DNA from 2 places in the Streptomyces sp. NBC_00096 genome. Region 1 is predicted to be linked to the other one. Evidence: riboswitches for the same ligand, from Rfam matches in the RefSeq annotation. Region 1 holds a riboswitch; the other holds the start of a gene.
The links. Region 1 has a riboswitch for cobalamin ahead of OG904_RS00310 (ABC transporter substrate-binding protein). Riboswitches for the same ligand answer to the same signal wherever they lie in the genome.
Positions count from the first base shown of each region.

Region 2: linked by a shared signal. The riboswitch ahead of OG904_RS24215 (cobalamin biosynthesis protein) and the one ahead of OG904_RS00310 (ABC transporter substrate-binding protein) in region 1 are both predicted to bind cobalamin.

Region 1 covers NZ_CP108221.1:65,723-69,341, reverse strand. The annotation lists gene OG904_RS00315 (helix-turn-helix domain-containing protein) at 1-1,024, shown strand, start outside; cobalamin riboswitch at 1,027-1,169, shown strand; gene OG904_RS00310 (ABC transporter substrate-binding protein) at 1,205-2,209, shown strand; gene OG904_RS00305 (FecCD family ABC transporter permease) at 2,206-3,261, shown strand; gene OG904_RS00300 (ABC transporter ATP-binding protein) at 3,378-3,619, shown strand, end outside.
Region 2 covers NZ_CP108221.1:5,483,896-5,487,514, reverse strand. The annotation lists gene OG904_RS24230 (alpha/beta hydrolase family protein) at 1-88, opposite strand, end outside; gene OG904_RS24225 (anion permease) at 506-1,780, shown strand; gene OG904_RS24220 (hypothetical protein) at 1,809-2,030, shown strand; cobalamin riboswitch at 2,192-2,342, shown strand; gene OG904_RS24215 (cobalamin biosynthesis protein) at 2,381-3,355, shown strand; gene OG904_RS24210 (cobyric acid synthase) at 3,352-3,619, shown strand, end outside.

The sequences.
Region 1 (3,619 bases):
CCGGCGCGCCCGGATCGCTCCAGAGGAGATCGGCGCCGCCGCGCACGCGGGCCGGCGACGGGTGCCAGGGCTCCGCCGCGAGGAGGTCGCGCAGCTGGCCGGGGTCAGCGTCGACTACTACATCCGGCTGGAGCAGGGCCGCAACCTGCACGTTTCCACCGAGGTGCTCGACGCGGTGGCCCGTGCGCTACGGCTCGACGCCACCGAGCGCAGCCACCTCTTCGACCTGGCCCGGCCGCAGCGGGCCGACGGGCGCGGGTCCGGAGGCGGAGGCGGAAACGGCCACGGACATGGGCACGGGCTCGGGCTCGGGCTCGGGCTCGGGCTCGGGCTCGGAGATGGGCTCAGAGATGGGCCAGGACATGGGCCAGGACATGGGCTCGGGCATGGGCGCGGACACCAGCCGGGAAGCGACCCCGTACGCGGATCCGCGCCCGGAACCGTCCGCGCCGCCGGATCCACCGGAGCCGCCGTACCGCAGCGCGTGCGGGCCGGGCTGTACCGGGTGCTGGACGCCCTGGACGGCACCCCGGCGATGATCATGGGGCACCGGCTGGACGTCCTGGCCGCGAACCGGCTCGCCAAGGCCCTCTACACCGACTTCGACGCACTGGCCCACCGGGACCGCAACCTCGCCCGCTTCATCTTCCTCGACCCCGCCGCCCGCGAGCTCCTCGCCGACTGGGAGACCGGCGCGCGCGGAGCCGTCGCCGCGCTGCGGCTCTACGCGGGCCGGCACCCGTACGACCCCGCGCTGCGCCCCCTCGTCGACGAACTGTCGGAGAGCGACGAGGACTTCCGGCAGTGGTGGGCCGCGCACGACGTGCTCGAATACACCCACGGCACCAAGCGCTACCGCCACCCCGTCGTCGGTGAACTGGCCCTGGAGTACGAGTCCCTCACCCTCCCGGACGACCCCGACCAGGCCCTCTACCTCTACACCGCCGAGCCGGGATCCCCCTCCGAAGAGGCCCTGCGGACGCTCGCCTCCCGGACGGCCGACGCGCTGCACCCGAACGGATGATCGCACTCCGTATGGCAGAGTGGACCGGGTCATCCAGGCGGTGCAGGACAGGAATCCGGTGCGAATCCGGTGCGGTCCCGCCACTGTGACCGGAACCCCCAGGGGAACCGGGAGCCAGACACTGACGCACCGCCTTTTCGGTTCGACCAGGGGACGCGGATCCCCCGGAGAGGCTTCGTCATGCCGTCGTACCCCCGCGCACTTCTGCGCGCGCTCCTGCCCGTCCCGCTCCTGATACCGCTGACCGCGTGCGGGGCCCCGGCGGGATCCCCGGCCGGGGCGAACGACGCGGCCGCGGGGGCGGGCGCCGCGCCCGGGTACCCGTACACCGTCACCAACTGCGGTGTCAGCAGCACCTATCAGGCGCCGCCGCGGCGCGCCGTCGCGATGAACCAGCACGCCACCGAGATCCTCCTGGCCCTCGGGCTGGAGGAGAAGATGGCCGGGACGGCCTACCTCGACGACGCCGTGCTGCCCGCCTACCGACCCGCCTACGACAAGATCAAGGTGCTGGCGAAGGAGTACCCCTCCAAGGAGGTCCTGCTCGGCGCCAACCCCGATTTCGTGTACGGGGGTTACTCCAGCGCCTTCGACAAGGCGCAGGGCCGCGACCGCGAGGGCCTCGCGAAGTCCGGCATCAACTCCCGGCTCAGCGTGGAGTACTGCACCGACGGGAAGGTCGGCCTGGAACAGCTCAGGACCGAGATCACCGAAGTGGCGCGGACCTTCGGTGTGCCCGAGCGCGGCGACAAGCTCATCGCGGACGAACAGCGCCGCATCGACGCCGTTCGCGGGCGGGTGAAGGACAAGGCCCGGCCCGCCGTCTTCGTCTACGACTCGGGCGAGGCCTCCGCCTTCACCTCGGGAGGCAAGGGCATCGGCAACGAGATCGTCTCGCTGGCGGGCGGGACGAACGTGTTCGCCGACCTCGAGGACACCTTCGGCGACGTGTCGTGGGAGAAGGTCATCGAGCGCAAGCCCGAGGTCGTCCTCATCTACGACTACGGCGGCACCACCGTCGAAGCCAAGAAGCAGCGCCTGTTGAACGACCCGGCGCTGGCGCAGGTTCCCGCCGTCAGGAACCAGCGGTTCGTCGTACTGCCGCTGTCCTCCGCGGTACTCGGCGTGCGCGTGGCCGACGCCGTGGAGTCGCTGGGCGGCGGGCTCCACCCCGACGCCGCGTGAGGCGTCGGTTCGCCCGCGCGTCCACCCGTACACCGCTCGTCCTGGCCGTACTCGCCGGCGCGCTGGCCGCGTCGGCCGTGGCGGGGCTGGCCCTGGGGCCGGTACGGATCCCTCCCGGCCAGGTGCTCGACATCGTGCTCGGGGGACCCGGACCGGGAGGGGGCGCGGGCGCCTTCGGGGCGATCGTGTGGGACGTCCGGATGCCGCGCGTCCTGCTCGGGGCCGTCGTCGGCGCGGGACTGGCCGTCGCGGGAACCGTGCTCCAGGCCCTCGTACGCAATCCGCTCGCCGACCCGTTCCTGCTCGGAGCCTCCTCCGGGGCCTCGGCGGGAGCGGTGCTGGTGATCGTCTTCGGCGCCGGGGTCCTCGGGTTCGCGGGCGGGGCCGCCGTACCGCTCGCCGCCTTCGCCGGGTCGATGGGCGCACTCGTCGCCGTCTACGCGATGGCCCGGCGCGGCGGCGCCATGACCACCGGCCGGCTGATCCTCGCCGGAGTCGCGGTGCAGTACGTCCTGTCCGCCCTGACCAGCCTCATCCTGGTGCTGGCCGCGCACCCCGACCAGATCCGCAGCGTGCTGTTCTGGACGCTCGGCGGACTCGGCGGGGCCCGCTGGGGCGAACTGGCCCTGCCCGCCGGCGCCCTGCTCCTCGGCACCGGGCTGCTGGTCGCCCTCGCCCGGCCGCTCGACCTGCTGCTCGCGGGGGAGGAGGGCGCCCACACGCTCGGCCTGGACACCAGCCGGTTCCGGGCCGCCGTCTTCGTCCTCACCTCGCTGGTCATCGGGGTGCTGGTGGCCTACAGCGGGGCGATCGGCTTCGTGGGGCTGATGGTTCCGCACGCCGCCCGCATGGTCGTCGGCGCCGGGCACCGGGCGCTGCTGCCGGTGGCCGCCCTGGGCGGGGCGGTGTTCCTGACCCTGGCCGACCTGGTGGCCCGTACCGCCGCCGCGCCGGAGGAGATCCCGGTCGGTGTGGTCACGGCTCTCGTCGGCGGACCGTTCTTCCTGTGGATGCTGCGCGGGTCCAGCCGGAGCGAAGGGGTCGTGGGATGACGGCGGGTAGGGCGGCAGGGGCGGCGCGGCCGGTCTCGGGGCCGGTCTCGGGGCGGCTATCCGGTCGGGTCTCCGGTCGGGTCTCCGGTCGGGTGTCCGGTACGGTCTCCGGTCCGGTGGAACTCGTCGTCGAGGACGTGCGTTATGAGATCGACGGGCAGCCGCTGCTGCACGGGATCGACCTCACCGCCCGCCCCGGCGAGACGGTCGGCGTGGTCGGGCCCAACGGCAGCGGCAAGACCACGCTGCTGCGCTGCGTCTACGGCACCCTGCGCCCGAGCGGCGGGCGCGTGGTGCTGGACGGCACGGACGCGGCCACGCTGGGGGTCAAGGACCGTGCCCGGCGGGTGGCGGTCGT
Region 2 (3,619 bases), 5.4 Mb from region 1:
CGGCGAGCGCGGCGGCGGTCACGGCGGCCGCGCCGGCGCCGAGCAGAGTCGTGGTGACGGCCGCTGCCGTCGCTGTAGCGGTGCGCACCGCTCCAGTGTCGGGTCGGACGTGACGGAGGGCCACCGGAGGACCACGGGTGGACCATGGGAGGCCACGGGAGAACCGGCGGAAGATCGGCGGAAGACCGGCGGAGGAGCCACGGCGGACCGGCGGACCGGCGGAGGGCACGATTCCGATCACGGCCCTCCAGGGGCGGCCCGGGAGGGTGATCTAGATCTCTTCCGCCCTGGCACGCGCGGGGACGCCATGCCACAGGTCCCGGTCCACGAGATGCCGACACCCCGCTGTGACTTGCACTAATGGATGTATCGGCGCCCCTTCCGGGACGAAGGTCCCGATCGGGTGCCGGGTCGATACACCGCATGACCCCTGGCAGTTCACCTTCCGTTCATCCAGGTTGCCTACGGTCCACGAACCACTGACGTCAAACAGAAGCCTGGGTAAATGGAGCACATAACGCTTCTCCTCGGGATCGTGATCATCACCGCTCTCGTGTTCGATTTCACGAACGGTTTTCACGACACGGCCAACGCGATGGCCACCACCATCTCGACCGGCGCCCTCAAGCCCAAGACCGCGGTGGCCATGTCCGCCGTGCTCAACCTCGTCGGCGCTTTCATGTCCGTGGAGGTCGCCAAGACGATCTCCAAGGGCCTGGTCAACGAGGAAGGCATCCAGCCGGAGGTCATCTTCGCCGCCCTGGTCGGCGCGATCCTCTGGAACCTCGTCACCTGGCTGGTGGGACTGCCCTCCAGCTCCTCGCACGCCCTGATGGGCGGCCTGATCGGTGCCGCGGTCGCTTCGGCCGGCATGGGCGCGGTCAACGGCAGCGTCGTCGTCACCAAGGTGCTGATCCCCGCGATCGCCGCTCCGATCGTCGCCGGCGTCGCCGCGTACCTGGCCGCGAAGGTCACGTACAAGGTCGGCAAGGGCATGGGCGAGAAGACCTCGGCCAAGGGTTACCGCGCCGGTCAGATCGCCTCCGCCGGTCTCGTCTCCCTCGCGCACGGCACCAACGACGCGCAGAAGACGATGGGCATCATCACCCTGGCGCTCGTCGCCGGCGGTGCCATCGCCCCCGGCTCCAACCCGCCGGTCTGGGTCATCGTCTCGGCCGGCATGGCCATCGCGATGGGCACCTACCTGGGCGGCTGGCGCATCATCCGCACCATGGGCAGCGGCCTGACCGACCTGCAGCCGCAGCAGGGCTTCGCCGCCCAGACCTCGGCCGCCAGCGTCATCCTCGCCTCCTCGCACCTCGGCTTCTCCCTCTCCACCACCCACGCGTGCTCCGGCGCCGTCATGGGTGCGGGCCTGGGCCGCAAGGGCGGTGTGGTCCGCTGGTCCACCGCCACCCGCATGTTCATCGCGTGGGGCCTGACCCTGCCGGCCGCGGCCCTGGTCGCCTCCGGCGCCGAGCTGGTCATGCGCACCGGGGACATCGGCGTCACCGCCGTCGCGCTCTTCCTGGTCGGCTCCTGCGTCGCCATCTGGTTCATCTCGCGCCGCCAGGTCGTCGACCACACCAACGTCACCGAGGTGGCCCCGGCCGCCGCCGGGGAGCCGGGCGTGGTCACCACGGCCATGGCCGCCGTCGCCGTCCCGCCGATCGCGGGCACCCCCGCCGCCGGCACGACCGCCGCGGTGACCGACGAAGCCTTCAAGGCCACCATCCCGGCCGCCCCGGCGACCCCCGCGGCTCCCGCCGCCGCGGTCTGACCCCGAGAACGACAGAGGAATCCGCAGCATGAAGATCGACTGGGCAGCACTCGGCTCCGTCTTCGGGGTCAGCCTCAGCGCCACCGTCGTCCTCGTGACCCTGTTCACCCTGGGTCTGATGGGCCTGTCCAAGCACGAGGCCGCCACCGAGCGGGGCGGCGCCGCCACCCTGGCCCGCAGCGGCGCCTACGCCTGCTTCGCGCTCTGCGCGGCGGCCGTGAGCTACGGGATCTACCTGATCGTCGCCTGAACCACCCGCGTCGCTCGCGTCACCCGCACCACATGCATCACCTGCGTCACCTGCGTCACCTGATGGCGACGGCTCCCTCCGGGTCCTCCCGGGGGGAGCTTTCGCATGCCCCGGCCCACCCGTCACCACCACCCCACCGCAGGTCAACGGCGAGTTGACGGGCATTCGCGCTGCGTGGTGGACTGCCCGAGCCATTACGGCGGCATGGAGAGGAAGTCCGGTGCGAATCCGGCGCGGTCCCGCCACTGTCACCGGAGCACTCGGCCCGAGTGCGTCCGGGAGCCAGGAACTCTCACCGCCGGACACGTCGAACCAGGGCGCGGACCCTGAGCGAGGACATACCTGCCACCATGCGTGCCGATCGCGTCTTCGCGTACGGCGCCACGGCCGGCCTGATCGGCGACCGGATCCTCGGGGATCCGCGCCGAGGGCACCCCGTGGCCGCCTTCGGACGAGCCGCCGCCGCCGTCGAACGCGCCCTGTGGCGCGACGACCGCGCGCGGGGCGCCCTGCACACGCTGGTGTGCGCCGGGGGTGCGGCCGCCGTCGGCGCGCTCGGCGCCCGCGCCGTGCGCTCCCGGCCCGCGGCCGCCCGTATCGCCCTCACCGCAGCCGCCACCTGGGCCGTCGTGGGCGGCACCTCGCTGGGCCGCGAGGCCCGCACCATCGGCGGAGCCCTGGCCGCCGGGGACGCCGCGGCGGCCCGGGAACGGCTGCCGCACCTGTGCGGCCGCGACCCGCAGGCCCTGGACGAGCAGCAGATGGCCCGCGCCGTGGTGGAGTCCGTGGCCGAGAACACCTCCGACGCGGTGGTCGGGGCCCTGGTGTGGGGCGCCGTCGCCGGCGTCCCCGGGCTGCTGGCCTTCCGCGCCGTGAACACCCTGGACGCGATGGTCGGCCACAAGTCCCCCCGCCACCTGCGCTACGGCTGGGCCTCCGCCCGGCTGGACGACGTCGCGGGCTGGCCGGGCGCCCGGCTGACGGCGCTGGCCGCCGTCCTGGCCGGGCCCGACCGGGCGGGAGCCGTACGGGCCTGGCGCGCGGACGCCGCTAAGCACCCGAGCCCCAACGCCGGACCGGTGGAGTCCTCCTTCGCCGGGGCGCTGGGCGTACGGCTCGGCGGGACCCTCGCCTACGGGGGCCGGGTCGAACACCGGGCCGTGCTGAACGGCGCGGCCGGGCGGCCCGTGGAGGTCGCCGACATCGAACGGGCGGTACGGCTGTCGCGCCAGGTGACCTGGGTGGCGCTGGGGGCCTGTGTGGCCGCCCGGATGCTGGTCTCCCGCATGGCCGGCACTTCCCGTACAGGAAAGGGGCGCGCATGAGCGGCGCGAAGCGCGGCGGGGGACTCCTCGTCGCCGGTACGACCTCGGACGCCGGCAAGAGCGTGGTCACGGCGGGCATCTGCCGGTGGCTGGCCCGCAGCGGTGTGAAGGTGGCCCCGTTCAAGGCCCAGAACATGTCGCTGAACTCCTTCGTGACGAGGGAGGGCGCCGAGATCGGCCGCGCGCAGGCCATGCAGGCACAGGCGGCCCGCGTGGAGCCGACCGCGCTGATGAACCCGGTGCTGCTCAAGCCGGGCAGCGACC